3 regions of the uncultured Intestinibacter sp. genome follow, and region 2 is predicted to be linked to each of the others. Evidence: riboswitches for the same ligand, from Rfam matches in the RefSeq annotation. Region 2 holds a riboswitch; each other region holds the start of a gene.

Region 1 (10,544 bases), on a different contig from region 2:
GATCCTTATCAGGTCTTGGGTGTATCTAGGGATGCCTCAAAAGAAGAAATAAAAAAAGCATATAGAAAATTAAGTAAAAAATATCATCCAGATGCTAATATAAATAATCCAAACAAAGAACAATATGAAGAAAAATTTAAAGAAATTCAACAAGCCTACCAAACAGTAATGAAGATGAAAAATGGTGGCTCAAATACATCTGGAGGATATGGATATGGAAATTCTTCAAGTCCAGGTGGTTATAGAAATAGCAACTATGGCGGATACACAGATAACGCTGGAGGTTATGGCAATCAACAAGATTTTGGTGACTTTGAAGACTTTTTCAGAGCATTTGGATTTGATACAGGAAGACAAGAACAAGGCGGATATAATCCGAACTTCAACCAAGAAGAAGATGTGCATTTAAGAGCAGCACTTAATTATTTTAATAATGGATATTACAATGAAGCTCGAAATGTACTTGATAATATAGAAAATAGAACATCTAAATGGTACTACTACAGTGCCAATGTTAATTATAAATTAGGCAATAATATAAAAGCACTTGAAGAAGCAAAAATAGCTCTTAATATGGAGCCAAATAATATTCAATATAGAAGATTAGTAGATGTACTTGAAGGTAGAGGAAATTGGTACAATCAACAACAAAGGACATATGGATATTCGACTGGGGGATTAGATGATTATTGTTGCAAGCTTTGTATGTTAAACCTTGCGTGCAATATTTGTTGTAATGGTATGGTATGTTGCTGATAATTAGAAAGGTAGGAGGCAGTTAAGGTGAGCAAAATAATTGGGATTGATTTAGGAACAACAAATTCATGTGTAGCAGTTATGGAAGGTGGTTCTCCAACAATTATAGCTAATGCAGAAGGTTTTAGAACTACACCATCAGTAGTTGCTTTTTCAAAAAATAGGGAAAGATTAGTTGGTGATACAGCTAAGAGACAAAGTATCACAAATACAGATAGAACTATTTCATCTATAAAACGCCATATAGGAACTAACTATAGCGTAAAAATAGATGGCAAAAAATATACTCCAGAAGAAATCTCTGCAATGATTCTGATGAAGTTAAAAAAAGATGCAGAAAGCTATTTGGGAGAGCCTGTTACAGAAGCTGTAATAACAGTACCTGCATATTTTAATGATTCGCAAAGAAAAGCTACTAGTGATGCTGGAAAAATAGCAGGCCTAGAAGTAAAACGTATAATAAATGAGCCGACTTCTGCAGCACTTTCATATGGACTAGATAACGAATCATCACAAAAGATAATGGTATATGATTTAGGTGGAGGAACTTTTGATGTATCTATAATTGAAATAGGAGATGGAGTTATCGAAGTTCTTGCGACTTGTGGAGATAATCATCTTGGGGGAGATGACTTTGACAAGCAAGTATCTGATTATCTAATATCAGAATTTAAGAAAAATGAAGGAATTGACTTAACTAAAGATATTGTAGCAGTTCAAAGGGTTAGAGAAGAAGCTGAAAAAGCAAAAAAAGAACTTTCAACAGCTATGACAACTAATATAAATCTGCCATTTATAGCAGTTGGAAAAGACGGACCAAAACATATGGATATAACACTTACTAGGGCTAAATTTGACGAGCTTACTTATGATTTAGTTGAAAGAACTGTTATACCTGTGAAAAATGCCCTAAATGATGCTGGTGTATCGACAAGTGAAATTAGCAAGGTATTATTAGTTGGAGGTTCAACAAGAATTAAAGCTGTCCAAGAAAAAGTAAAACAAATAACAGGAAGAGAGCCTAGTAAAAACTTAAATCCAGATGAGTGTGTTGCATTAGGTGCCGCTATCCAAGGTGGAAAATTATCAGGAGACCCAAGTTTAAATGAGGTTTTACTGCTTGATGTAACTCCATTATCTCTTTCAATTGAGACTATGGGAGGAGTATCGACAAGACTTATAGAAAGAAACTCTACTATTCCTACAAAATACAGTCAAATATTTACTACAGCAGCAAATTTCCAAACATCTGTAGATATAAAAGTATTACAAGGTGAGAGAAAATTTGCTAAAGACAACAAAATGATCGGCGAATTTAAATTAAAAGGAATAAAGAGAGCTATGAGGGGTATTCCTCAAATTGAAGTTACTTTTGAAATAGATGCAAATGGAATACTAAATGTATCAGCTAAAGACCTTAAAACAGGAAACAGCCAAAGTATAACAATAACGGCAAGTTCAAACTTATCAGACGAAGATATAGAAAAAGCAATAAGAGATGCACAATCTTATGAATCAGAAGATAATAAAAAGAAAGAATACATTGATATAATAAATGATGCTGAGTCACTTGTTTATAAAGTAGAGCAAGGTCTTGATACTTCAAAATCTGGTTTAGACAGAAGTAAAAAGTCTGAAATAAAAGGCAATTTAAGAAATCTAAAAAGATTAGTTAGAAAAGCAAAACCAGATAAAATCAACAATACAAAGATAAGTGAAATTAGACAAGTAAAAGACGATTTAGAAAATAGTGCAAGAGAGATTATATAACAAAATATATATTTAGATTTAATATATCAACTATAAATTAATTTAAATACGAATAATAGATGAAATGAATATTTTAAAAATCAAAATAAAATGTCGAAAAATCTATTGACAATTATCTTATACTCATATATTATTAATAGCATAACAAGTGAACAAACTCTTATCAAGAGTGGTGGAGGGACTGGCCCTGTGAAACCCGGCAACCAATATTTAAAATATATGGTGCTAAATCCTGCAACTTTTAAGTTGAAAGATGAGTATAAGCTGATTACAATTGCCTAAGTTTATACTTAGGCTTTTTTTATACTTAAAATGATTAAACTTAAAATAAAAATATATAAATATTATCAAATAATGAAAAAGATATAAGTTTACGTTGATATAAAAATTTTATAAAATATATAAAATCACTATAATAAAATAATAATTTTATATATTTAAGGAAAGGAAGAAACTTAATGATAAAGATAAAAAATCTTAATAAATATTATGGAGATGTACAAATCCTAAAAAATGTAGATGTGGAAATTTCAAAAGGTGAAATTTTTGGAATTATCGGACATAGTGGTGCTGGTAAATCAACATTACTAAGATGTATAAATGGACTTGAAGATTATAGAGATGGAAGTCTTACAGTAGAAGGACAAGAAGTAAAAGATTTAACCGAAAAAGAAATAAGGGAACTTAGAAAAAACTTAGGAATGATATTCCAACATTTCTCACTATTAGAGAGAAAAACAGTATTTGAAAATGTTGCATTACCTCTAGAATGTTTTAAATATTCAAAAGCAGAAATTGAAAAAAGGGTTATGAATTTACTTGAATTAGTAGGACTAGCAGATAAAAGAGATGCGAAACCTAGAAACCTAAGTGGTGGTCAAAAACAAAGGGTTGCAATAGCAAGAGCATTAGCGCTTGAACCAAAAGTTTTACTTTGTGATGAAGCAACTTCAGCATTAGACCCAAATACAACAAAATCAATATTAGCTTTATTACAAGATATAAATGAAAAACTAAACATAACAATAATCCTTGTAACTCACCAAATGGAAGTTGTAAAACAAATTTGTACAAAGGTTGCAGTTATGGAAGGCGGTAAAGTTCTAGAAATAGAAGATACTGAAGATTTATTCTTAAATAATACAGAAGGATTAAAAGCATTAATAGGAGATGAACAAATAGTTCTTCCAGAAGGAACAAATATAAAAATAATATTCCCTAAAGAAATTGCAAACCAAAATATAATAACAAATATGGCGAGAACATTAGATTTCGATTTTAATATAAGTTATGGAAAACTAGAAAAATTCAGAGAAGATGTCCTTGGATCTTTAATAATAACAGTAAAAGACCACTATGCAAATGCAGTTAAGAGATATCTTGATGAGAAAAATATTAAATGGGAGGAGATAAAAAATGACAACTAAAACGACATTATATCAGTATTTAACTGACATACTGGGAGAAGCATTTTTACAAACAATGTATATGATAATTGTACCGACTATAATCGCTACAATTTTAGGATTTATATTAGCAATAATATTAGTACTTACTAAACCAAAAGGATTAAAACCAAATAAATATGTATATTCAGTAGTAGGATTTGTGGTAAACATAGTTAGAAGTTTCCCATTCATCATATTATTAGTAGCTTTAATACCATTTACTAGATTCTTAATCGGAACAAGTATAGGTGAGACAGCAGCAATAGTTCCAATAACTATAGGTGCAGCACCATTTATAGCGAGAATAATTGAAAGCGCATTAAATGAAGTTGATGAAGGATTAATAGAAGCAGCAAAATCTTTTGGAGCAACAAAAACACAAATAATATTTAAAGTTATGATAAAAGAAGCAATGCCTTCTATAGTATCAGGAATTACACTTTCAATAATATCAATATTAGGATATACAGCAATGGCAGGTACTGTTGGTGCTGGTGGTCTTGGTAAGGTAGCATTAGTATACGGACACCAAAGATTCGATACAGCAGTTATGGTATACGTTGTAATCACATTAATCATAATAGTACAAGCTATACAAATGCTAGGTGACTATGTATATAAAAAATTAAAATAACAAATATTAAAAGTAAAAAATAGAAAAATGAAACTTAAAAACAATAAAAAATTAATAAAAATAAATAAAGTTAAGGGAAAACAGGAGGAGTAAAAATGAAACTAAAAAAATTAGCAAAAGTATTATTAGTATCAACATTAGCAGTAGGTTTATTAACAGGTTGTTCATCAGGTAAAAATGATGAAAAAACTATAGTAGTGGGTGCATCTTCAACACCACATGCAGAAATATTAGAGGCAGCAAAACCTATATTAGAAAAAGATGGATATACTTTAAAAGTAAAAGAGTATGATGATTATGTATTACCAAATCAAGCATTAGCAGATGGATCACTAGATGCTAACTATTTCCAACACGTACCATACTTAGAGGAAACAGTTAAACAAAAAGGATATGATTTAACATACTGTGCAAAAGTTCATATAGAACCAATGGGAATATACTCAAATAAAGTTAAAAAATTAGATGAAGTTAAAGATGGAGACAAAGTAGCAGTTCCAAATGACTCAACTAATGAAGCTAGAGCACTTAAATTATTAGCAAAACAAGGTTTAATAGAAGTTAAAGACGGTGAATTAATAACTGTAAAAGATATAACTAAAAACCCTAAAAACTTAGAGTTTGTTGAAGTTGATGCAGCACAAGTACCTTCTACATTAGATGACGTTGCAATAGCTGTTATAAACACTAACTATGCATTAAACGTAGGATTAAACCCAACTAAAGATGCATTAGCAATAGAATCAAGTGAGTCTCCATATGCAAATATAGTTGCTATAAGAACAGAAGATAAAGACAGCGAAAAAACAAAAGCATTAACAAAAGCATTAAACAGTGATGATGTTAAGAAATTTATAGAAGAAAAATATAATGGAAGTATAGTTCCAGCATTTTAATATAATTTAATTAAAAAGATGTTGAAAACAAATTGATTTTCAACATCTTTTTTAATTTACAACTTATTATCTAAAGTGATGGACAAAGTCGTTGGTGACATGAGCGAAGCAAATTTTAAGCAACGGACAAAGTCGTTGGCGATATGAGCGAAGCGAATTTTTTTTATGTCTCCTTATTACACGAAAAAGTATATTTGTATAAAATATGGTTATGTATGCTTCTTATTCAAATATAAGTAATTAATGTAATACATTGATACAAATGTTTTTTTATTCCAACAAAATATTTAAATATGGAATATACAAGGTATATATAATTAAGTAAATATACTATAGTATAAGTTTTTTATAGAAGTAAGGAGAATTTAATGTATTTAATTTTATCAATAACAGCCTTATTAATAAGTTTTTTAGCATATAAAATTAATAATAAGAATGTAAAATTATTGATTATAGTTGATATAATTATATCGACTATATATATTTTATGGAGAGGAACTGTAATTCCAACAAATCTTGGAATAGTCAGTTTTATCTTAGGTTTAATATTGTTTGTTTGTGAGTTCATTGGATTTATGAATTTTATGAATTTTCAATTTATTTTCTTTGGAAAATATAAAATTATAAGAAAAGATTTAAGTGTATATAATTTAGATGAAGCTCCACTTGTGGATGTTTTAATTTGTACATATAATGAATCGCTTCAATTACTTGAAAAGACAATAATTGCAAGTACTCAAATGGCATACCCTAAAAATAAATTTAAAGTTTATGTATGTGATGATGGAAGAAGAGATGAATTAAAAGCACTATGTAAAAAATATGGTGTGAATTATATTACACGAGAAGACAACAAAGGTGCTAAAGCTGGAAATATAAATAATGCGCTAAAATATATAAAAGGCGATTTATTTCTAGTATTAGATGCAGATATGATTCCTAAAAAGGAATTTTTACAGAAAACAATTGGATATTTTGAAGATGAAAATTTAGCTTTTGTACAGACACCTCAATGTTATTACAATAAAGATATGTATCAATCTAACTTAAAAAAATATATTCCAAATGAGCAGGATTTCTTTATGAGAGACGTTCAAGAAGCAAGAGCATACAGAGGTGCAGTATTACATGTAGGTACAAATGCAGTTTTTAGACGTAAATTTATAGATGAAATAGGTGGATATCCAACATGTTCAATAACAGAAGATATGGCTGTAGGAATGTTGCTTCAGGCAAAGGGATATGATTCTATTTTTATAAATAAAGTCTTAGTTTTAGGACTTAGTGCATCTACCTTTGGAGAATTAGTAAAACAAAGAGACCGTTGGTGTAGAGGAAATATCCAAGTATTTAAACATTATAATCCGTTTATACTAAAAGGTCTTACACCAGCGCAGAGGATTTGTTATGTAGATGGAGTGCTATATTGGTTCTCAAATCTAATTAAGATGTTTTATATAATAGTACCGATTTTATTCTTATCTACAGGAATTCATTTTGTAGAATCTGGTTTTGCAGAATTATTAAATATGACAATACCATATATATTAGTTCAAATATTTATTTTCAGAATATTATCACCAAAATCGAGAAGGTATATGTGGACACATTATTATGAAATGGCAATGGCTCCACACTTAAGTTTATCAATAATAAAAGAAATGTTTGGCTTTGAAGTTAACTTTAATGTTACATCTAAAGATATAGAAATTGATAGAGGGTATTATGAATATGATGTAGTAAAACCTCATTTATTAATTTTAATATTAGGGCTTTTATCACTTTTTATAGGATTAAAATTAGTTGAAAAAGGCTATATTATAAAATATGCATATTATCTAAATGCATTTTTAAATATATTTAATTTGATTGGAATAATGAGATCTTTGAGAGTAGCTTATCAAGTTAAAGTAAGTGAAGACGAAGATAGGGCGAGCATTGATGAAAAGATGGAATCTAATTGTATATTATTAGACCATGAAGAAAAACATCTATCTAATATAGATGTTGTAATAGATAGTATATCTAGTAAAAAAATATGGATAGAGACATCTCAAAATTTAGAGATTGGGTCAAAGGTCCTTATAAAATTAAGAAAATCATATGTAAAATGTGAGGTATTAGATAAACACAGAAATAACCTAGAATTAAAACTTTTATCTCTAACTAAAGAGCAGATGGAGGAAGTAATAGAAATCTATATACAGTATTTAACTCCATATCACGAGATAGACAAGAAACAAATATTTATAGAAGATAAGAAAAAAACATTTGATAATAAATCAAAAGTAATAAAAATAGCATAGAACTACATAAAAAATATAAAAAGAGTATCTAAAGATGATTAATAAATTATTTATAGATACTCTTTTTTACTTAAAAATAACATAGTTTACAGAAAAATAAGATACAACATATTTTTAGAATGTTACTATAATATTAAGAGCTATTTTTAATATAAGAAAATATATATTTATTACTATATTTATAAAAGTTTTGATATTATATTATATATAGATAAAACATAAAAATCAGCAGGACATTATGATTTATATAAAATAAGGAGGGCTTTATGAAAAAAATATTAATTATAGATGATGAGATACATATAGTAGAATTATTGAGATTTAACCTTGAAAATAACGGGTATAAAGTAGATTATTCATATGATGGATTTGATGGATATTTAAAGACAAAAGAATTTCAACCTGACTTAATACTTTTAGATTGGATGCTTCCAAATATAAGTGGGATAGACCTTTTAAAAAAAATAAGATCTGATGAAAGTTTGGAGCAGATACCGGTGATAATGCTAACTGCTAAAAATATGGAAGAAGACAAACTAGAAGGCTTACAAGATGGAGCTGATGACTATATCACAAAACCATTTAGTGTAAAGGAAGTATTAGCGAGAATAACATCTGTACTTAGAAGATATAAATATACTTCAAATGAAAAAGTCGAAGTCTTAAAAGCTGATGATATTCAAGTAAATGTAAATAAACATATAGTAACTAAAAATGGGACAGAAATAGAATTAACATTAAAAGAATTTCAGATATTAAAACTACTTATCGAAAATAGAGGAAATGTATTAACAAGGACTTTCTTACTAGATAAGATATGGGGATATGATTATTATGGAGAGACAAGAACATTAGATGTTCATATTAGACACCTTAGAAAGAAAATTGGTGATGATGATGCAAAATATATAGAGACTATAAGAGGTGTCGGATATAAAATTAAATAAGTTTGAGGTGAAAGAAGATGAATGAGACGGGGTTTTTAAATGGTATATATATTTTTATAATGCTGATTTTATTAATCATTACAATACTTTTAATTAGGTACACATTGAGTCTTCGAACTTATTTAAAGGAGTTTATGAAAGTATCGAGAGATATAAGTAATAAACAATTTGATAGTAAGGTTAGGGGACAGATGTCTGGAGAGATAGGTGAATTCGCTAAAAACTTTAACTATATGATAGACACAATAAACTTTACAATTAGAGATATAACAGATAAAAATACACAGTTAAAGTCAATTATGCAAAGTGTATCTCATGGAATTTTAGCTATTGATACTAGAGGGAAAATACTTTTAATCAATGACTTGGCAAAGAAAATGGTTGAAGGCGATTCATATGTAACTGCTGAAGGTAAAAATATAAGACAATTTATAAAAAATGAATTGATTTTAGAAAGTGTTTTGCATAATATGTGTAGCGAGCATAGTACTATAATACAAAAAAACATTAAAAATGATATAATATATAAAATTAAGATAGACCCAGTACATTTTGAAGATACAGACGCAGTAATTGGTTTTATTATAAATATTGAAAATATAACAGAATATGCAAAATTAGAAAATATGAGAAAAGAATTTGTAGCAAATGTAAGTCATGAATTAAAAACTCCTATAACATCAATACAAGGATTTATAGAGACTTTAAAAATGACGGACAACTTAGATGAAGATACTAAAAATAGATTCTTAACTATAATAGAAAATGAAGCTACTAGATTGACTAGATTAATAGATGATATCTTATTATTATCAACTATTGAAAATAAAACAAAGAAAAAAGTAGAGAAAGTAGATCTATTTGAAGTTTTTGAAGAAGTACATGAAGTTATAAATTATATCGCAAAGAAAAAGAATATAAAAGTAAAATATGACTTTGAAAATAAAGATATAGATTTATGGGAATACTCAGGTTATATTAGACAAATACTTTTAAACATAATATCAAATGCTATAAAATATACTGGCGAAAATGGAGAAGTCAGTATAAAACAATATATAAAATCAGAAAAAGTATTTATAGAAGTTAAAGATAATGGGATAGGAATACCAGAAGAAGATATAGAAAGAATATTTGAGAGATTTTATAGAGTAGATAAAGCTAGAAGTAGAAGTGTTGGTGGAACAGGGCTAGGCCTTGCAATAACAAAACATATGGTAAAAGCATTAAACGGAAACATAAGAGTAGAAAGTGAACTTGGTGTTGGAAGTAAATTTATAATAGAACTCCCATTTAATCAAGAGTTTGCACAAAAAGCTAGTTAGAATAAAAAAAGACGACTATTTGGTCGTCTTTTTTTAATTCTGTATTTTTAATTTGCTAACGTTATCTTAACATACTTAACTTTATAATAACTTACAATTAATAAAGGCTTAAGACGGTATCTATACTATATAAAGTGTAAAGATAAAAAGAAGATAAATAAAAAATAAAAAAATATCTAATTATTATCTTTATAAAGTTAAAAGCGAAAATAAGTAGTATTAAAAATTTTACATAATGTATTGGAGGAATAAAAATGTTTAACAAAAAAAGATTAATCGCACTTTTAACAGGAACTTTATTAGTAGGATCATTAGTATCAGGGTGTGGCTCAGCAGGAGCTAATTCAACTTCAGGTTCAAGATCAAGCAAAATCACAGTATCAGGCTCAACTTCAGTAGGACCAACAATGGAAATATTAGCAGAAGATTATCAAAAAGAAAATGACACAACTACAATAGAAG
Region 2 (10,544 bases):
ATAGATTATGCACATAATGGAGTTAGTTTAGAAAATATATTAAAGACACTAGAACACTACGACCACAAAAGACTTATATGTCTATTTGGTTCAGTTGGCGGAAGAACTGAAATACGTAGAAAAGAATTAGGCGATGTTGCTGCAAAAGAATGTGATTTAAGTATATTAACATCTGATAATCCAGACTTTGAAGATCCTGAAAAAATAATAGATGATATAGCTAAATCATATGATGATAAAAGTAAATATATAATAGAGCCAGATAGAGAAAAAGCTATTCAACTAGCTGTTAGAATAGCACAAGAAGGCGATATGATAGTACTTGCAGGAAAAGGACACGAAACATACCAATTAATAAATGGTGTAAAAGTTCCATTCTCAGAAAGAGATATAGTAAGAGAAGAAGCTAAAAAAGTACTTGCAAGTCGTGCGCAAGAAGTTATGGTTCACAACTAATAAAAAGCTTACAGTATGGATATCCATATTGTAAGCTTTTTTAATATATAAAGTTATATAAATATAATTTTTATAAAAAAAGCATAGCCCAAAAGCTATGCCTTATAAACTTATAAAAAGATAATAGTTATCTTTTTATAAGTTAATATTTATCTTATACGTTGAATCTGAAGTTAACAACGTCTCCGTTTTGCATTACGTAGTCTTTACCTTCAAGTCTTACAAGACCTTTTTCTCTAGCGTTTGCAACACTTCCACATTCAACTAAATCATTGTAGTTTACTATTTCAGCCCTGATGAATCCTCTTTCTATATCACTGTGTATTTTACCAGCAGCTTGTGGAGCTTTTGTTCCAACTTTTATAGTCCAAGCTCTAACTTCTTGCTCACCAGCAGTTAAGAATGACATAAGTCCTAATAATGAGTAAGATGATTGGATTAATTTATCAAGACCTGATTGTTCAAGTCCAAGAGTTTCTAAGAATTCTTTTTTCTCTTCATCAGATTCAAGTTCAGATATTTCCGCTTCTATTTGAGCACAAACAACAACAACTTCAGCATTTTCAGAAGCAGCGAATTCTCTAACTCTAGCAACGTATTCGTTGTTAGCACCTTCATCAGCTAAATCATCTTCTGAAACGTTAGCAGCATATATAACTGGTTTAGAAGTTAATAAGTTTAAGCTGTTTACGAATTCTTGTTCTTCTTCAGTAAAGTCCATAGTTCTTACTGATTTACTTTCTGCTAAAGTAGCAGCTATAGAATTTAACATTTCTAATTCACCAGCAAGTGATTTGTCAGATTTTAAAGCTTTAGTAGTTTTAACTATTCTTCTATCTAATATTTCTATATCAGATAATATTAACTCTAAGTTTATAGTATCGATATCTCTTATTGGGTCAACTGAACCGTCAACGTGAACAACGTTTGAATCTTCGAAACATCTAACAACGTGTACTATAGCGTCAACTTCTCTTATGTGAGATAAGAATTTATTTCCAAGACCTTCACCTTTTGAAGCTCCTCTAACAAGACCTGCGATATCGCAGAATTCTATAGCAGTTGGAACTATTTTTTTAGCGTTATTTAATTCTTTTAATACGTTTAATCTTTCGTCTGGAACTGCAACAACACCTACATTTGGCTCTATTGTACAGAATGGGTAGTTTGCTGATTCTGCTCCAGCTTGAGTTATAGCATTAAATAATGTACTTTTACCTACATTTGGTAAACCTACTATTCCTAATTTCATTATGATCTTCCTCTCTTTTATATAAAAATTAATTATTTTTCTCAATAATTTTAGACATACATCTTGTATTATACATCATAACTACGATATATGTAAACAATTTGACTTTTGTATATAATAGTAAAAATAAAGAGATAATATAAAAGAATGATTAAATAAAATAGCAAATATGATGAAGATAAGGTATTATTATATAGGATAGTTAAAATAAGGAAAAGGAGCTAGTACATGAAAAATTTAAAGACATTAGAAATAGGGAAAAATGTAAAACTTACATTAATCCCAGAAAGTAAATTTAAGACAAATTTAGTAAGTGTATATATACTTAGAGAATTAGATAGAAAAGAAGTTACAAAAAATGCTCTGCTTCCAGGCATTTTAAAAAGTGGTTGCGATAAATATAAAACACTTGGTCAATTGACAAATAGAGAAGAAGAACTATACGGCTCATATCTAAATGCTGGAACATCAAAACGAGGAGAACATCAAGTTTTAGGATTTAGTATATTAGGTGTAAATGAAAAATATTTAGACGAAAAAATATTAGGTGGTTGTATAGACCTATTAAACGAAATAATAAATAATCCTCTAATAGTAGATGGTGGATTTAGTGAAGAATACCTAAAAATAGAAAAAGAAATATTAAAAGATTCTATAATGGGTATCATCAATGATAAAGGTACCTATGCAATGAAACAAGCTAGTGAAATTATGTTCGAAGGAGAACCATACGCTATAAGTGGGAAGGGTTATATCGAAGATTTAGACGATATAAATGGAGTAAACTTATATCAACATTATAAAAATATATTAAAAACTTCTCCAATAGAAATAATAATCGAAGGCGAATTTGATGAATCAGAAGTAGTAGAATTAATAAAAGAAAGATTTACATTCGATAGAGGAGATATAATAGATTTACCAAAAGAAGAATTCTATAAAGAAGTAGACGAAGTAAAAGAAGTAAAAGAAACTATGGACATAGCACAAGGTAAATTAGTTATGGGTTATAGATGTAATGTTGATTATCTTGACGAAGAGAGATACTATAGCCTTCTTTTAGGTTCTAGAATATTAGGTGGAGGCGCTGATAGTAAACTATTTGTAAATGTAAGAGAAAAAGAAAGTCTTTGTTATACTATTTACTCTACAATACAAAAAAGCAAATCTACAATGATGGTTTGTTCAGGAATAGAAGCTGAAAACTATGAAAGAACTGTTGAATTAGTAAAAGAGCAAGTTCAAAAATTAAAAGACGGAGATATAACAGAAACAGAAATTGCAAATGCTAAAATTGCATTTATAAATTCTTTAAATTCTTTAAACGACGAAATAGGAAGACTTTCAGATTTCTATTTCTCTCAATCAATAGCAAAAAATAAAAGTGACTTAGATGAGATAAAAAATATGATAAATAAATCTACAAAGGAAGATATAGTAGATGCTGTAAAAGATATTCAACTAGATACTATATACTTCTTAAGTAAATAGGGAGGGCATAATGGAAAAGATAGTCAACGAATTGTTAAAAGAAGAATTATATTATGAAAAATTAGAAAATGGATTAGATGTGTACTTTATGCCTAAAAAAGGATTTACTAAAAAGTATGCTGTTTTAGCTACTAATTACGGCTCAAATGACTTAGAATTTATTCCTATAGGAGAGAGTGAACCTATTAGAGTAAACGAAGGTATAGCACATTTCTTAGAGCATAAAATGTTCGAACAACCAGATGAAACAGATGCATTTGGAAAATTCTCAAAATGGGGAGCTAATGCCAATGCATTTACAAACTTTACAACGACAGCGTATTTATTTACAACAACAGAGAATTTTTATGATTGTCTAGATCATTTATTTGATTATGTGCAGACACCTCATTTTACAGATGAAAATGTAGAAAAAGAAAAGGGAATAATTGCCCAAGAAATAAAAATGTATGATGATGACCCAGGCTGGAATGTATCATTTAACGCAATAAAAGCAATGTATGTAAACCACCCTGTTAGAGTAGATATAGCTGGAAGCGTAGAGAGCATATACAAAATAACGAAAGAAGAACTTTATAAATGTTATAATACATTCTACAATCCAGGAAATATGGCTTTATTTGTAATTGGTGATTTAGAACCAGAAGAATTATTTGATAAAGTAAAACAAGCAAATAAATACGACATGGCAAAAATGGAAGAAGAAATAACTAGAATATATCCAGAAGAGCCTACAACAGTTAACCAAAAAGAAATAATAACTCAGGCGCCTATTTCAATACCTATCTTCAATATAGGATTTAAAGACGATAAAGTAAATATAAAAGGAAGAGAACTACTTAAATACGAAGTAATGACAGACATATTAAATGAAATGTTATTTAGACGTGGTAGTGAAATATATGAAAATCTATATATGAAAGGCCTTATAAATAGAAGTTTTGGAGCAGGATTTACTTCACAAATCGATTACGCATTTACAACAGTTGGAGGCGAATCAAAAGATCCAAAACAAGTAAAAAAAGTTATATTCGAGTATCTTGATATGTATAAAAAAGAAGGATTAGATAGAGCTACCTTTGAAAGAGTTAAAAAATCTTCTATAGGTAATTTTATTAAATACTTTGATTCTTTAACTTTCATTGCAAACAACTTTATCTTCTACAAATTTAAAGATATAAACTTATTAGATTATGTAGAGGTAATAAAAGAAGTTACATTTGAAGAAGTACAACAAAGACTAGAAGAACACTTAAGAGAAGATAACTGTGTAATATCTATTGTAGAGCCTATTGATAAAGAAAATAACTAAATAAAAACATTGAGTATAAAATCTACAATATAAATTACAAATTATAAAAATAAAAGTTGTAGGAGATATCTTCTTACAACTTTTGTTTTTTAGAATACATACGAAATATTTATTTTTAAGCTATAAACTGATATAATAACATTTGTATTCAGATAGCTTACTTTAAAAAGGGGGATTTTTTTATGATAGACGTACATTGTCACATACTACCAGAGGTTGATGATGGAGCTGAATCTATGCAACAAGCCATAAATATGGCAAAAATAGCACAAGAAGAAGGAATCAGCAAAATGATTGCAACTCCTCATTATCATCCAGAATTCAAATATGAAAAGGGTGAGGAGTTAAAAAGAATTCGTGAGAGATTTAAAAAGGAATTAAAAGAAAATAATATAGATATAGAAATATATTTAGGAAACGAAATTTATTTTACATATGATTTAATGGATAAGATTTCAGAACTAGACTTTTATTGTTTAAATGATAGTAAATATATATTAATAGAGTTTCCGCCTAATAATTTTCCTAGCAACTTATGCAATATTGTTTATGAATTAAAACAACAGGGATATACACCAGTATTGGCTCATGTAGAGAGATATATGCAAATTCATGAGGATCCAGAGATAATTTATGATTGTATAAAAACAGGTGCAATTATTCAAATAAATAGCTCAAGTCTTATAGGAAAACAGGGTAAACAATTCCAAAAAATATGTGATCTTTTAATTAGTAGAAATATGGTTCATTTAGTTGCGACAGATGCCCATAGTGATACAAGAAGACGCCCATTATTGAGAGAGGCATATGAATATGTTGAAGATAAATGCTCAAAATCTATGGCAGAAAATCTATTTAAAAATAATGCTCAGTGTATCTTAGACAATAAAGATATTATTGTAGAAGAGCCACTAGAGAAACCAATAGAAAAAGTAAGTTTATTTAGTAGAATATTTAGAAGATAAGAGGTGTTTATATGGATAGAGTTGCATTTACACTGTTTGGTGTAGATATAATGTGGTATGGAATTTTAATGGCTACAGGGATGGTCCTTGGAGTTTTTATTGCATTAAGAGAAGCAAAAAGGCTTAATATAAAAGAAGATGATATATTAAATTTAGCTATTATTGCAATCCCTTGTGGACTTATAGGAGCTAGAGCTTATTATGTTATCTTTAACTGGTCTTATTATTCAGGAAATATAGCTGAAATTTTAAACTTTAGAGGTGGCGGCTTAGCAATTCATGGAGCTCTAATTGGAGGAATTTTAGCTGGGTTTATATATGCTAAAGTTAAGAAATTAAACTTCTTTAAATTGGCTGATTGCGTTGTTATAGGTATACCATTAGCTCAAGCAATTGGGAGATGGGGAAATTACCTAAACAAAGAAGCTCATGGGGGACCGACAGATTTACCATGGGGGATAATGGTTGATGGTGTAAAAGTACATCCTACATTTTTATATGAATCTATATGGGATTTAGGTGTATTTATATTTTTGATGGTATTTAGAAAAAAACAAAAATATGAAGGCCAAATCCTTGCTTACTATTTAATATCATATTCTATAGGAAGATTTTTCATAGAAGGACTTAGAACAGATTCACTTATGTTAGGACCATTAAGAATGGCACAAGTTATAAGTTTAGTATTTATAATTATAGGTGTTGTACTAAATTATGTATTAGCAAAAAAATCTAATAGATAACATTAATATAAAAAATACGACAGTTAGAGATTTTACAGAAAGGAAGTGAATTTTTTATGGAATTCCATCACGTATCTGTACTTTTAGATGAATGTATAGAAAATTTAAATATAAAAGAAGACGGTGTATATGTAGACTGTACAATGGGTGGTGCAGGACACTCAAAAGAAATCGTAAAAAGACTTTCAAAAGACGGACTTTTTATAGGGTTTGACCAAGATAAAAATGCAATAGCTACTGCAAAAGAGAGATTAGCAGAGTATTCTGATAGAGTTAGATTTATTCACAGCAATTTTTCAAATATAAAAGAAGAATTAGAAAAAATAGGTGTATATAAGATAGATGGAGTACTAGCTGACTTAGGAGTTTCTTCTCATCAATTAGACGAAGCTGATAGAGGTTTCTCATATATGCACGATGCTCCTTTAGATATGAGAATGGATATTAGAAAGCCATTTTCTGCTTATGATGTAGTAAATACATACTCAGAAGAGCAACTTGCAAAAATAATAAAAGATTATGGTGAAGACAATTGGGCGAAGAGAATAGCTAAATTTATAGTTGAAGCTAGAGATGAAAAGCCAATCGAAAAAACAGGTGAATTAGTTGATGTAATAAAAAAAGCTATCCCTAAAAAAGCTAGAATAGATGGACCACATCCAGCTAAAAGAACTTTCCAAGCTATACGTATAGAAGTAAATAATGAGCTTGGAGTTATAAACAAAATGATAGACGATGCTGTTTCTATGATGAATAAAGGGGGAAGGATATGTATAATTACATTCCACTCTTTAGAAGATAGAATAGTAAAAAATGAATTTAAAGAATTATCGCTTAGCTGTGTTTGTCCACCAGAACTTCCAATTTGTCAGTGTGATAAAGTTTCTGAAGTTAAAGTTATAACTAGAAAACCAATACTTCCAAGCAAAGAAGAAGTTGAGGCAAATCCTCGTTCAAGAAGTGCAAAACTTAGAGTAGCTGAGAAAAAATAATAAATTAGAAAAATATGTAAAAAATATTGTTTAAAATATACTTTAGGTATATAATTATAAATATCAATCTTAACTAAATAAATTCTTATCAAGAGTGATGGAGGGAATAGGCCCTGAGAAGTCCAGCAACCTATATTAGATAGGTGCTAAATCCTACTTATGTTTTCATAAGAAAGATAAGAGAGAATGAGAAATAAAGCTCTTTTATCGTAAGGTAAAAGAGCTTTTTATAGTATATAGGAAATTATATTACTTTATATTTGGCGATAAGTATAATTTTTTAAATATGCTATAAATAATTTTTATCTTTAAAAAAATTTAAAGATATTTTTATATGTTTAATATAAACATTTTACTTGTATTTAACAATAATATATTCGGAGGGATAACATGACAGAAAGAAAACTAGGTTTTAGTACATTACAAATTCATGGGGGACAAGAACCAGATTCAGCGACAGGTTCTAGATCAGTACCAATTTATCAAACAACATCATATTGTTTTGAAAGTGTGAAGTATGGTGCTGATTTATTCGCATTAAAACAAGAGGGGCATATATATTCAAGAATATCAAATCCAACTGTTCAAGTATTTGAAGATAGAATGGCATTACTTGAAGGTGGAGTAGGTGCAGTAGCATTTTCTTCAGGAATGGGGGCTATAAATGCAGCTATACTTAATATAATACAGGCAGGGGATGAAATAGTAGCAGCACCAACTTTATATGGAGGAACATATAATTTACTTTCAAATATGCTTCCTAAATTCGGTATAAAGGTTCATTTTGTAGACCCAGATGATCCAGAGAGTTTTAGAAAAGCAATAAATGATAAGACTAGACTTGTTTATGCTGAGACAATAGGAAATCCAGGGATAAATTTAATCGATATAGAAGCTATAGCAGATATTGCTCATGAAAACAAAATACCATTTATGCTAGACAATACTTTTGGAACACCTTATTTAATAAAAGTATTTGAACATGGTGTAGATATTGTAGTACATTCAGCAACTAAATTTATAGGTGGTCATGGAACTACTTTAGGTGGGGTTGTTGTTGATAGTGGTAATTTTGATTGGATAGGAAGTGGAAAGTTCCCTTGTTTGACAGAGCCAGATATGTCTTATAATGGTCTTAATTATGCAAAAGATGTTGGAGCTGCGGCTTATGCGACTAAATTAAAAGTTCAATGGTTGAGAGATTCAGGAGCTTGTTTAAGTCCATTTAATGCATTTATGTTATTACAAGGTTTAGAAACAATGTCGCTTAGAATAGAAAGACATATAAGCAATACAAAAGCTATAACTGAGTTTTTAAATAATCACCCTCAAGTTGCATGGGTTAATTATCCAGGGCTTGAAGGCAACAAATATTATGAATTAGGGCAAAAATATCTTCCAAAAGGTGCAGGTTCAATATTTACATTTGGCATAAAAGGTGGGCTTGAAGCAGGCAAGAAATTTATAGAAAGTCTTAAAATATTCTCTCACCTTGCAAATGTAGCAGATGCTAAATCTTTAGTTATACATCCTGCAAGTACTACACATGCTCAACTGAATGAAGAAGAACAAGAATCAGCAGGTGTTAGACCTGACATGATAAGAATGTCAGTTGGTATAGAAGATATAAATGATTTACTTTGGGATATAGACCAAGCTCTAAAAGCAACTTTATAAGAATTGTTGTAAGAAAATACCAATAGGTATATAATTTAAATAAGAGAGTAGTTATTGATGTATATTACATTTTTAGCTACTCTTTATAATTTAAAATAGTAAAAATTAATATTATGTATTTTAAAATATCTATATATTTTAAAATCTTTGTGAAAGAAGGGGTTTGAGTGGAGGCAAGTCAGAATAAAGTCAATTATTTATTTTCTAATTCAGACTTAAGAAAATTGATAGGACCATTAATTGTGGAACAGTTACTTTTAATAGTCGTTGGTTTAGTAGATTCAATTATGGTTGCAAGCGTAGGGGAAGCGGCAGTATCAGCAGTATCTTTAGTAGATACTATTATGGTATTAATAACCCAAGTATTTATTGCATTAGGTACTGGTGGAGCTGTAGTTGCAGGTCAATTTTTAGGTCAAAAAAATGAAGAAAAGTCATGTGAAGCATCAGATCAATTAATGTTATTTTTATTAGTAAGTTCTATAGGAATTATGATTTTGGGATATCTGTTAAAATATTTTATATTATACAAGGTATTCGGAAAATTAGAAGCTGATGTTATGGGATTTGCAAATATATATCTATTGATAGTATTTTTATCAATTCCAGCTATAGCAATATATAATGGAGCAGCAGCTTTGTTTAGAGCTATGGGAAATTCAAAAGTGACTATGAAAATATCAATTCTTATGAATAGTGTAAACTTTATAGGAAATGCAATATTAATATATGGACTAAAAATGGGGGTTGTAGGTGCTGCAATTCCTACAGTTTTCTCAAGATATTTAGCAGCTATAATAGCATTTTATCTTATAAGAAATCAAGATTTACAAATTCATATATCAAAAAAGATGTGTTTTAGATTTAATAAAACTTTAATAAAAAGAATTTTATATATTGGCATACCTAATGGACTAGAAAATAGTATGTTCCAACTTGGAAAAATAGTAGTACTAAATTTAGTTGCAAGTTTTGGTACAGCTGCTATTGCAGCAAATGCAGTTAGTAACTGTCTTGCACTTTTTCAAATAGTACCTGGAATGGCTATAGGTCAAGCTGATTTAGCAGTAGTATCACAATGCGTAGGTGCTGATGATGAATACCAAACAAAATATTATACTAAAAAAATGTTGAAACTAAGTTATATAGGAATAATAATCACGAATATATTTATATTTTTAGCATTAAATCTTATTTTAGATGTATATAACTTATCTGAAGGAACTGCCCAAATGACTAAACAAATAATAATATATCATGGTGTTATGGCGATGCTTATTTGGCCATTATCATTTATGATAGCAAATACACTTAGAGCATCAAATGACGTTAAGTTTTGTATGATAGTTTGTATATTCTCAATGTGGATTTTTAGAATAGGTTTTAGTTACATTATAGGAAAATACATGGGATTAGGAGTATTTGGTGTATGGGTAGCTATGACTACAGATTGGGTTGTAAGAAGTATATTTTTTGTATGGAGATATTTGAGTGGAAAATGGAAAGTACATTGGTACTAAAAGTTTTTCATATAAAGAAATCTTTATTCTAAAGACATTTCACAAGGTAGATTTCTTTGAAACACATGTAAGGAAATTATAATTATCTACAAACCAGATAATATATAATTTCCTTAGAATTATAAAACGAGGCTAG
Region 3 (10,544 bases), on a different contig from region 2:
GACATAGGATTTAATAAAGATACAGTTATATTCAAAGTAAGAGGTTATGGTCATGGAGTAGGTATGAGCCAATGGGGTGCTGAAGGTATGGCACAAAAAAATTATAAATACGACGAGATACTACTACATTACTACACAGACACAAAAATAAAAGATATATATTAGAATATAATTTTATAATGAATATCTAAGGAATATGGTTTATAATAGATATCTAATATAAAATCATATAAAACAAGTAAAACAAAATATATAGAATTATACATGGATAAATATATAAAAAATAAAAAATTTTTCATATATAGGCATAAAATAAAAAAAGGTGTCAATACTCTAAATGTATTAATATATTTGGAGGTGCAGTATGAAAAAGAAATTATTAGAGAAAGATATATTTTATCTATCTTTATTCATATGTATTTGTCTTGTAGCTTTGGGTGGTATTATATTTACAAATAAAAACCTAAATAAATTGGTATCAAATAATGATGCCGTTAATAAGGATAATGAGATAAATTTAGTAAAAGATAAAGATGATTCTGTTCCAACATCAACAGAATCAAAAGAAAACCTAGAAAAAGCCAAAGAAGAAAATAAACAACAAACACAAAAAGAACAAACAAAAAGCGAATCTAAATTAAATTACATAGGAACTGAAGTACTTAGACAGTATTCTACAGAAATGCCTAGTTACTCAAAAACACTAGATGTTTGGGAAATACATAAAGGCTTAGATGTCGCAGCAGAAGATGGAGCAGAGATAAAATCAATACTTGATGGAACGGTTGAATCTGTATATTCAGATGATAAATACGGAACAAGTATAAAATTATCTTATGCTGATGGTTTAACAGTAATATATTCTGGCATAAAAGAAAATGTATCATTACAAAAAGGAGATACTGTTAAAGAAGGCGATTGTATAGGTTATGTAGGCAATACAACAAATGTTGAAAATGAAGATGGTACACATGTACATATAGAAGCCTACAAAAATGATAAAGCTATTAATCCATTGAGTTTATTAGAATAAAGTTAAAAGCAGGAGACTTTTCATAAAAAATGAGAAGTCTCCTGTTATATTTTTTGCCCCTTTTTCATATATATCAATAGGACTGATATTGAGGGAGGGGAGGTCTTGAAATCTCATATAGAACAAAGAGCGGTTATTATTGCGAAATATATATTAGAAAAGCAGGCAACGGTAAGACAAACAGCTAAGGTTTTTGGAGTAAGTAAAAGTACTGTTCATAAAGATGTAACAGAGCGATTAGAAGAAATTCACCCATTATTAGCTAGTGAAGTCAAACAAGTTTTAGAGAAAAATAAATCAGAAAGGCATATTCGAGGAGGAATGGCCACAAAATTGAAATACCAGCAACAAAAAAAGATGTAGGATAACCTACATTTTTTTCTTGACTAAAGACAAATTTTTGCCTATATTGTAGAATAGGAGAATTAATGATTATTAATAAAATTTAATATAAATATAAAGACTTAGAAATGCAAAAATGTAAAAAGGAGTGAAAATAGATGTCAGGAGCTGATATAGGTATAGATTTAGGGACTGCTAACGTACTGATATATGTAAGTGAAAAAGGGATAGTACTAGAAGAACCATCAGTAGTAGCAGTAGATAATAAATTAAAAGAAGTTATAGCAGTAGGTACAGAAGCAAGAAGAATGATAGGGAGAACACCTGCAAATATAGACGTTATAAGACCATTAAGAGATGGTGTTATATCAAATTATGAGATAACAGAAAAAATGCTATCTTATTTTATTGAAAAAATAGTAGAGAAAAAAGGATTTGGCAGATTTGTAATGCCGAGAATAATGGTCTGTGTACCAACAGGTGTTACTGAAGTAGAAAAAAGAGCTGTTGAAGATGCAACAAGAAAAGCAGGGGCTAGAGAAGTTTATATTATAGAAGAACCTATAGCAGCGGCAATAGGAGCTGGAATAGATATAGCTCAACCAAATGGTAACATGATAATAGATATCGGTGGGGGAACTACAGATATAGCTGTAATATCATTAGGTGGATCAGTAGTAAGTGACTCTATAAAATTAGGCGGAGATAAATTTGACGAAGCAATAATCAAATACATCAAAAAAGAATACAATGTATTAATAGGGGAAAGAAGTGCTGAAAGATTAAAAATAGAAATAGGAACTGCTGTTAAAGAGGACGAGCCAAGAACTATGAATATCAGCGGAAGAAACTTAGTAAAAGGACTTCCTGTAACTATAACTGTAAATTCAAACGAAATATTAGATGCGCTTAACCCATGTGTTGAACAAATAGTAGCAGCAACTAAAAATCTACTAGAAAAAACACCACCAGAATTAGCAGCTGATATAAGCGACAAAGGCATAGTGATGACAGGTGGAGGAGCTATGTTAAAAGGTTTAGGCGATAGAATAGAAGAAAGTACAGGTATAAAAGTAGTATTAGCAGATGACCCACTTTCTTGTGTTGCTAAAGGAACTGGATTATCATTAGGTTCACTTGATTTATTAGAAACAGGTGGAAGCTTTAAAAAATAATCGATTAAAATAAACAGAATATTGATATAAACTAAAAAGTAGCTATTTTAAAATAATATAAAATTTATTATTTTACCATAGCTACTTTTTGTTATGTTGCAAGGAGCAGGGATAAAGCAATTGTTTCTGCTAATTCTAAAATGAAATGAAGCCTTATATTGTTAAAAGAAAATCTATTATTTTCATCTATTTTATCTACAATGCCAACGATAGAATAAGTCCCTACTTGGGGTAATTTCTTACCTACGCCCTTGCCTGGAAGTATAGGTCCTTCTCGTATTTGTATATTACCTATGTTACTTGCCGAGCCCAAACAGGCATCTATGGCTAAAAATTGGCTCGAGGAATGTTTGCTTTTAATCTGTTCGATTGATTCATAAATGTTTAAAGCATGAATAGGATTATCCAATGTACCGTAGACAGGGTATTTAAAATCACTATTTTTGAGCATAGTACCTACTAGAGGCCCTAGTGCATCTCCAATAGCACGATCTGTTCCTATACATATTATTACAGTATTATCAGAGATTATATTTTTGAGAATATTACTTAATATATGCGTGACATCTTCTCTTTTATAGTTTACTTTGGCTAAATACATAGGAGTTCCTCCCTTCTAGATAATATATGAGTTGAAAGTATGAAATAATACTATTTTTACAAGAGTTACGAAATTGTGACTATTAAAAAATAAAACAAAAACAGGGAAAGAGAATTGCAAAAATGCTTGACAATGAATCACAAAACAGGTATCATTTATAGTGTTAAATTTGAAAGAAAAATTTCTTGATTACCTTATCAAGAGAGGCTGAGGGACAGGCCCTACGAAGCCCAGCAACCACTTGAAAAAGGAAGGTGCTAAATCCTGCTAGAGAGAATTCTAGAAAGATGAGGTCGCGTATTTAAGCATACAATATCCTCTTCTACATAGAAGAGGTTTTTTAATTTATAAGAAAGTATAAAGAATTTAATTTCTTGTAAAATAAAGAATATAATCTAGAATTCCCGTGAGAAAATTTTTATTACAATAAAGATTTTCTAGGAACAAATTATGATATAAAATAAACTATAGAAATTTAAGGAGGAACTAAAATGGCAAGACATTTATTTACGTCAGAATCAGTTACTGAAGGTCATCCAGACAAGATGTGTGACCAAATATCAGATGCAATACTAGATGCATTATTAGAAAAAGATCCACAATCAAGAGTTGCTTGTGAAACTACTACTACAACTGGATTAGTATTAGTTGCAGGTGAAATAAGTACAAACGCTTATGTTGATATCCCAAAATTAGTTAGAGAAACAGTAGAAGGTATCGGATATACTAGAGCTAAATTTGGATTCGACTGCAATACTTGTGCAGTAATAACTGCTATAGATGAACAATCAGGAGACATCGCTATGGGTGTTGATGAAGGTTTAGAAAGTAAATCAGGAGAACAAACTGAAGAAGAAATAGAAAAAGTTGGTGCTGGAGACCAAGGTATAATGTTCGGTTTCGCTTGTAATGAAACAGAAGAATTAATGCCACTTCCAATATCTTTAGCTCACAAATTATCAAGAAGATTAACAGAAGTTAGAAAATCTGGATTATTAGATTACTTAAGACCAGATGGTAAAACTCAAGTAACTGTTGAATACGAAGGAAACAAAGCAGTTAGAGTTCATACTGTATTAATATCTTCTCAACATAGTGAAAGTGTTGATAACGAAACTATAAGAAGAGACTTAATAGAACACGTTATAAAAGCTGTTATACCTGCTGAATTATTAGATGAAGAAACTATGTACTACATCAACCCAACAGGTAGATTCGTTATAGGTGGACCACAAGGAGATACTGGTTTAACTGGTAGAAAAATAATAATAGATACTTACGGTGGATACTCTAGACACGGTGGTGGAGCATTCTCTGGTAAAGATCCAACAAAAGTAGATAGATCTGCTGCTTATGCTGCTAGATACGTAGCTAAAAACATAGTTGCTGCTGGACTTGCAGACAAATGTGAAATAGAATTAGCTTACGCAATCGGTGTTGCTAAACCATTATCAATATTCGTTGATACTTTCGGAACTGGAAAAGTTTCTGAAGAAGTATTAGTTGAATTAATAAACAAAAACTTCGACTTAAGACCAGGTGCTATAATAAGAGACCTTGACTTAAGAAGACCTATATACAAACAAGTTGCTGCTTACGGTCACTTCGGTAGAACTGATATAGATTTACCATGGGAAAGAACTGATAAAGCTGAAACTTTAAAAGAACAAGCTGGTATATAGTTAATTAGAACTTAATATAACTTTAAATATAAAGGACCTTGTATTATATAAATACAGGGTCTTTTTTTATTTGAAAAACTAGTATAATATTTTTATAGGTATAATTATCTACAACTTAAAATCATTATATTAAGTTATGGATAATTGACAGTGAATATAAAATGAAATATAAAAGATAATAAAATAAAGTTGAAATAAATTAATATATTAATAGGATATAAATGCAATTAGGAGTGTGTATTATGGAAAAATTAGAAGGTATGATAAGTGATATAGTTTTTAAAAATGAAGAAAATGGATACACTATAGCTTATCTTGCAAATGAGGACGAAGAGGTAACAATTGTAGGATGTATGCCGACATTATCTGTCGGTGAAAGTATAGAGGTAGAAGGTAAGTGGGTAACACATAAAACTTATGGCTCACAATTTGAAGTGACAAGTTTTATGCCTATAACACCTTCTTCTTTGGAGGGAATTTACGCTTATTTATCTTCTGGTATGATTCATGGTATAGGAGAGAAAATGGCATTGAGGATTATTGAAAAATTCGGAGTAGATACTCTAGATGTAATCCAAAACACTCCAGAGAGATTAAAAGAAGTTGAAGGAATAGGTTCAAAAAAAATAAAACAAATAACAGAGAGTTATGAAGAAAATCGAGAGCTTAGAAATATAATTATGCAGTTATCTCCTTATGGAATAACTCCTAATTACTGTTTAAAAATCTATAAAAAATATAAAGATAAAGCAATAAGTATCATCAACAAAAATCCTTACAAACTTGCTGAAGATATTAGAGGAATTGGATTTAAAGTTGCAGATGATATTGCAAAGAAGCTAGGCATAGATAAATATTCTAGAGATAGAATATTCCAAGGAATTTTATACACACTAAATCAAAGTACATCTAATGGAAATACATATTTACCACTTAGTATATTAGTTCCACAAGCAGTAAAAGTTTTAGATGTTGAGGCAGAACATATAAAAGAAGGTGTTATAGAATTAGCATATACTCAAAAAATACACGTTGAAAAAGATAATAATGATATAAATGTATATTTGATGCCATACTATATGGCAGAAAACGGAGTATGCAGAGAGATGATAAGACTTTCTCAGGTCGATTTTGAAGACTTAAAAATAAAAATAGACCATGAAATAAAGATGATTGAAAGAGAAGATGGAATAAAACTTGCCCAAAATCAGATTATGGCTGTCAAAGAAGCTATTGAACAAGGTGTTGTAATAATTACTGGTGGGCCAGGGACAGGAAAAACAACAACAATTAATACAATCATCAAAGTATTTGAAAATAACGACCAAAAGGTCGTTTTAGCAGCGCCTACAGGGCGTGCTGCAAAGAGAATGAGTGAAACATCTAATAAAGAAGCGAAAACAATACACAGGCTTTTAGAGATGGGGTTTGGTATGGATAGTGATGACCTTACATTTATGAAAAATGAAGAAGATCCTATTGATGCAGATGTTGTTATTTTAGATGAGGTTTCTATGGTTGATGTTGTGCTTATGTATAGCTTGCTTAGAGCGATAAAATCAGGCACAAGACTTTTAATTGTAGGAGATAGCGACCAGTTGCCTTCTGTTGGAGCAGGAAATGTCCTAAAAGACCTTATAGATTCAGAAGTTATAAATACAGTAAGACTAAATGAAATATTTAGACAGGCTCAGGAGAGTATGATAGTAGTAAATGCCCATAAAATAAATAAAGGAGAACCTTTAAAATTAAACGTAAAGGGTAAAGACTTCTTCTTTATTAAAAAAGAAGGCGACGATATACTACAAGAAATTGTGGGAATAGTAAGCGAGAGATTGCCGAAATTCTACGGTGTGGATAAATTAAAAGATATCCAAGTTTTATCGCCAATGAGAAAAGGAACGCTTGGTGTGAATAATTTAAATATAGAACTTCAAAAAAGTTTAAATCCTCCAAATAAATATAAAACTGAAGAAGTATTTTCTAAGAGAACATTTAGAGTGGGCGATAAGGTTATGCAAATTAAAAATAACTACACTAGAAAGTGGAAAAGCGAAGACGGAAGCAACAGCGGACATGGTATATATAATGGAGATATTGGCTATATTTACTATATAGACAAAGAAAAGAAAGAGATATTTGTAATATTCGATAGTTTAAAAATAGTAACTTATAAATACGACGAACTAGACGAATTAGATCACAGTTTCTGTACAACTATCCACAAAAGCCAAGGAAGTGAATTCCCAATCGTCGTAATACCTATGGCGTGGGCACCGCCAATGCTACTTAGCCGAAATCTTCTTTACACAGCTGTCACACGTGCAAAGAAACAGGTTGTACTTGTTGGAGAAGTTAAGTACCTAGAATTTATGATAAAAAACAATCGAAGTAATGACAGATACTCTAATTTAGCACCTAAGTTAAATAAATTAAAAAAAGAGGGTCTGCTTATTGAAGATAATAGATAGAAAAATTATTCAAAGATATTATGATAAAAATAAAAAAACTCATAACCAACTTAATAATAAAGTAATAGAAAGTAATGAGGATTTAGATAATAATATAAAAATAAATAAGATATATATAAATGATATAAAAAATATAGATGATATAAAATCGATACTTAAATCCTTCAAAGATACAATACTAGATTTTATATATCCTAAAAATATTTCATGCATAATCTGTGACAATCCTATAAAACTAACCAACACATATTCTATATGTAAAGATTGTTTCAATAAATTACACTTTTTAAAAGATGCTTGTTTAAAATGTGGGAAACCAATCATACACCACAATTTAGAATATGAAAATATTAAAGACTGTCCATCTTGCATACATAGAAGTTTTTATTTTGATCGGGCGATTTCTTGTATAGAGTACGATAAAACGAGTAAAAAGATGATATTAGACTTTAAATATAAAAATAAAACTTATTTTTGTAGATATGTTGCACAGATTATGAGTGAAAAGATGGAGCTTGAGAATTTAAGTGCGGATTATCTATTATTCGTTCCTTTACATAAAAAGAGACTTAGGAAGAGAGGATTTAATCAAGCACAAAAAATAGCAGAAGATTTGAGTGATATAACAGGAATACCAACTTTAAATTGTATAGTTAGGTGTAAAAATACTAAAAGATTATACAATTTAAATAAAAAAGAAAGAGAACAAGAAGTAAAAAATTCATTCATTATAAAAGATAAAAACAATTTACTCAAAGATAAAAATGTAATATTAATAGATGATATTTTTACGACAGCATCTACAACTAACGAAATATCAAAACTTCTTAGATTAATTCCTGTAAATAAAATAACCATATTAACCTTACTAACGAGGGCAAGAGATACATATATATCTGACAAAGAAAATGACTAACATAAAAATAGTTATATAAGGTAAATCATTCTATTGACATATCTATCATAAGATATTAAAATATATTAGTGATTATTCAGGTCTGTGGTTGAAAGTCCAAGCCAGTCGCAGGCAAAGGGATCCACGTAAGTCAACGCCAAAAGCGGGGTTGATGATCATGGTGCGGCTTAGAAGTAAGACCTACCGATAACCAATAAAATTCTAAATCGAGACGGCTAGTAGTGCGGCAAACCCAGAGCGAACGTCGCAGTAGGCGAGTGTGGGGTCAAAAACCAGGTCAGCTGAATATTCATATAAGTACCTTTTAGGTACTTTTTTGTTGTCTAAATTATACTACTTATGACGCCTCTAAGATAAAGAACAATACTTTATCTTAGAGGCGTTTTTTATATAGACAATCATAAATGAAGATATATTTTTTTACTAAAAGCGTTTAAAAATAGTTAGAAAATTAAATGTGATACACTATTTAATTATATATATCCCTATAAAATGCGTGAATTATGCTATAAAATAGAAAAAAATGTAGTAAATTGTAAAAAAATGTTGACGATTTCATATAAAAACACTTATAATTAGAAAGGAAAAAATGAAAAAGAGTAACACATATAATTACTCGGTAGGGAAACGGACGATAAAAAGCAAAACGAGAGGGTGAAAATATGAAACTTGCAGTAGTAGGGAGTATTAATATAGATATGACGGTAACGTCAGAAAGAATACCACTTAAAGGTGAAACATTAATGGGAGATAGTATAAGCTACATACCAGGAGGAAAAGGTGCTAACCAAGCAGTAGCTATGGCTAAGCTTGGAGCAGAAGTAGAAATGTTTGGATGTGTTGGTAATGATGAGAACGGAAAGAAAATGATAGACAACATGAAAAACTACAGCATAAAAACAGATAACATAAAAGTATTAGATGGAGTTCCTACAGGAATAGCAATGATTACAGTTGCAGAAAATGACAACACAATAATAGTTGTTCCAGGAGCTAATGGAAAAGTAGATAAAGAATATATAGATAGTATAAAAGAAGAATTAAAAAATTATGACATGGTAGTACTTCAACATGAAATACCACTAGAAACAGTACACTACACAGTTGAGTTCTGTGCAGAAAATAATATACCAGTTATATTAAATCCAGCACCAGCAGCTGAAGTACCAATGGAAGTTGTAGAAAAAGTAACTTACTTAACACCAAATGAGCATGAGGCAGTTTTAATATTTGGTAAAGAACTTTCAACAGAAGAACTTCTAAAAAAATACCCAGAAAAATTATTAATAACTCAAGGGTCAAGAGGAGTTTCTACATGTTTAAAAAATGGTGAAATATTAAATGTACCAGCAAGACCAGCTAAAGTAGCTGATACAACAGGTGCAGGAGATACGCTAAACGGTGCATTCTCAGTAAAAATAGCAAATGGAGCAGATATAAAAACTGCATTAACTTTTGCAAATACAGCAGCTAGTTTATCTACAGAAAAATTCGGTGCACAAACAGGAATGCCGACAGTAAGCGAAGTAGAAAAAGAGTTACAGTAAAAAGCAAAAGTAAGGAGAAAAGTATCAATGAAAAGACATGGAATATTAAATAGTGATATATCAAGAGTACTTTCATATATGGGACATACAGATTGTATATGTATAGGTGATTGCGGTATTCCAATCCCAGATGAAACAGAAAGAATTGATTTAGCAGTAAAATTCGGAGTACCAACTTTCATGGACGTTTTAAAAGAAGTTGGCAACGATATGAAAATAGAAAAAATAGTTTTAGCAGAAGAAATAAAAGAACATAATCCACAAGTATTAGCAGAAATAACAGAATACTTCAAAGGACAAGATGTAGAAGTAGAATATGTTTCGCATGTTGGATTAAAGCAAATGACAAGAGAATGCAAAGCTGTAATACGTACTGGAGAAACAACTCCATATGCAAATATAATTTTACAGTCGGGATGTATTTTCTAACAAAAACAAGGAGGTAGAGATATGCAAATTGAAATGCGTGGAATCGATAAGTCGTTTGGAGGAAATGCAGTTTTAAAAAATGCTGGTTTCTTATTAGATGATGGTGAAGTTCATGCTCTTATGGGAGAGAATGGAGCAGGAAAATCGACTTTAATGAAGATTCTAACAGGTGTTTACACTAAAGATGCTGGACAAGTTATAGTAGATGGGAAAGAAGTTTGTTATAACAACCCACAAGAAGCTGAAAAAGCAGGGATAGTATTTATTCATCAAGAGTTAAATGTATTATTTGACTTAACTGTCGAAGAAAATATGTTTTTAGGAAAAGAAATTAAAAAAGTATTTGGA

The links. A riboswitch is a leader RNA that binds a small molecule or an ion and turns the genes downstream of it on or off. The one in region 2 is predicted to bind S-adenosylmethionine.
Positions count from the first base shown of each region.
Region 1: it holds a riboswitch for S-adenosylmethionine, as region 2 does, so the genes downstream of both, RDX53_RS07275 (methionine ABC transporter ATP-binding protein) here and RDX53_RS03570 (O-acetylhomoserine aminocarboxypropyltransferase/cysteine synthase family protein) in region 2, are expected to answer to the same signal.
Region 3: it holds a riboswitch for S-adenosylmethionine, as region 2 does, so the genes downstream of both, metK (methionine adenosyltransferase) here and RDX53_RS03570 (O-acetylhomoserine aminocarboxypropyltransferase/cysteine synthase family protein) in region 2, are expected to answer to the same signal.

Region 1 is NZ_CABQXJ010000031.1:7,504-18,047, reverse strand. It holds gene RDX53_RS07285 (DnaJ domain-containing protein) at 1-756, shown strand, start outside; gene RDX53_RS07290 (DUF5685 family protein) at 1-2, shown strand, start outside; gene dnaK (molecular chaperone DnaK) at 784-2,526, shown strand; SAM riboswitch class I at 2,684-2,786, shown strand; gene RDX53_RS07275 (methionine ABC transporter ATP-binding protein) at 2,985-3,953, shown strand; gene RDX53_RS07270 (methionine ABC transporter permease) at 3,943-4,608, shown strand; gene RDX53_RS07265 (MetQ/NlpA family ABC transporter substrate-binding protein) at 4,704-5,504, shown strand; gene RDX53_RS07260 (glycosyltransferase) at 5,873-7,810, shown strand; gene RDX53_RS07255 (response regulator) at 8,077-8,757, shown strand; gene RDX53_RS07250 (ATP-binding protein) at 8,892-10,082, shown strand; gene RDX53_RS07245 (phosphate ABC transporter substrate-binding protein) at 10,337-10,544, shown strand, end outside.
Region 2 is NZ_CABQXJ010000011.1:11,577-22,120, forward strand. It holds gene RDX53_RS03535 (UDP-N-acetylmuramoyl-L-alanyl-D-glutamate--2,6-diaminopimelate ligase) at 1-456, shown strand, start outside; gene ychF (redox-regulated ATPase YchF) at 611-1,708, opposite strand; gene RDX53_RS03545 (pitrilysin family protein) at 1,937-3,199, shown strand; gene RDX53_RS03550 (pitrilysin family protein) at 3,210-4,511, shown strand; gene RDX53_RS03555 (tyrosine-protein phosphatase) at 4,694-5,476, shown strand; gene lgt (prolipoprotein diacylglyceryl transferase) at 5,488-6,219, shown strand; gene rsmH (16S rRNA (cytosine(1402)-N(4))-methyltransferase RsmH) at 6,276-7,211, shown strand; SAM riboswitch class I at 7,294-7,394, shown strand; gene RDX53_RS03570 (O-acetylhomoserine aminocarboxypropyltransferase/cysteine synthase family protein) at 7,602-8,888, shown strand; gene RDX53_RS03575 (MATE family efflux transporter) at 9,056-10,408, shown strand.
Region 3 is NZ_CABQXJ010000008.1:9,963-20,506, forward strand. It holds gene spoIID (stage II sporulation protein D) at 1-165, shown strand, start outside; gene RDX53_RS02710 (M23 family metallopeptidase) at 365-1,033, shown strand; gene spoIIID (sporulation transcriptional regulator SpoIIID) at 1,139-1,396, shown strand; gene RDX53_RS02720 (rod shape-determining protein) at 1,534-2,550, shown strand; gene yyaC (spore protease YyaC) at 2,642-3,151, opposite strand; SAM riboswitch class I at 3,343-3,445, shown strand; gene metK (methionine adenosyltransferase) at 3,643-4,833, shown strand; gene RDX53_RS02735 (ATP-dependent RecD-like DNA helicase) at 5,076-7,304, shown strand; gene RDX53_RS02740 (ComF family protein) at 7,288-8,220, shown strand; gene rbsK (ribokinase) at 8,883-9,767, shown strand; gene rbsD (D-ribose pyranase) at 9,795-10,196, shown strand; gene RDX53_RS02755 (ATP-binding cassette domain-containing protein) at 10,218-10,544, shown strand, end outside.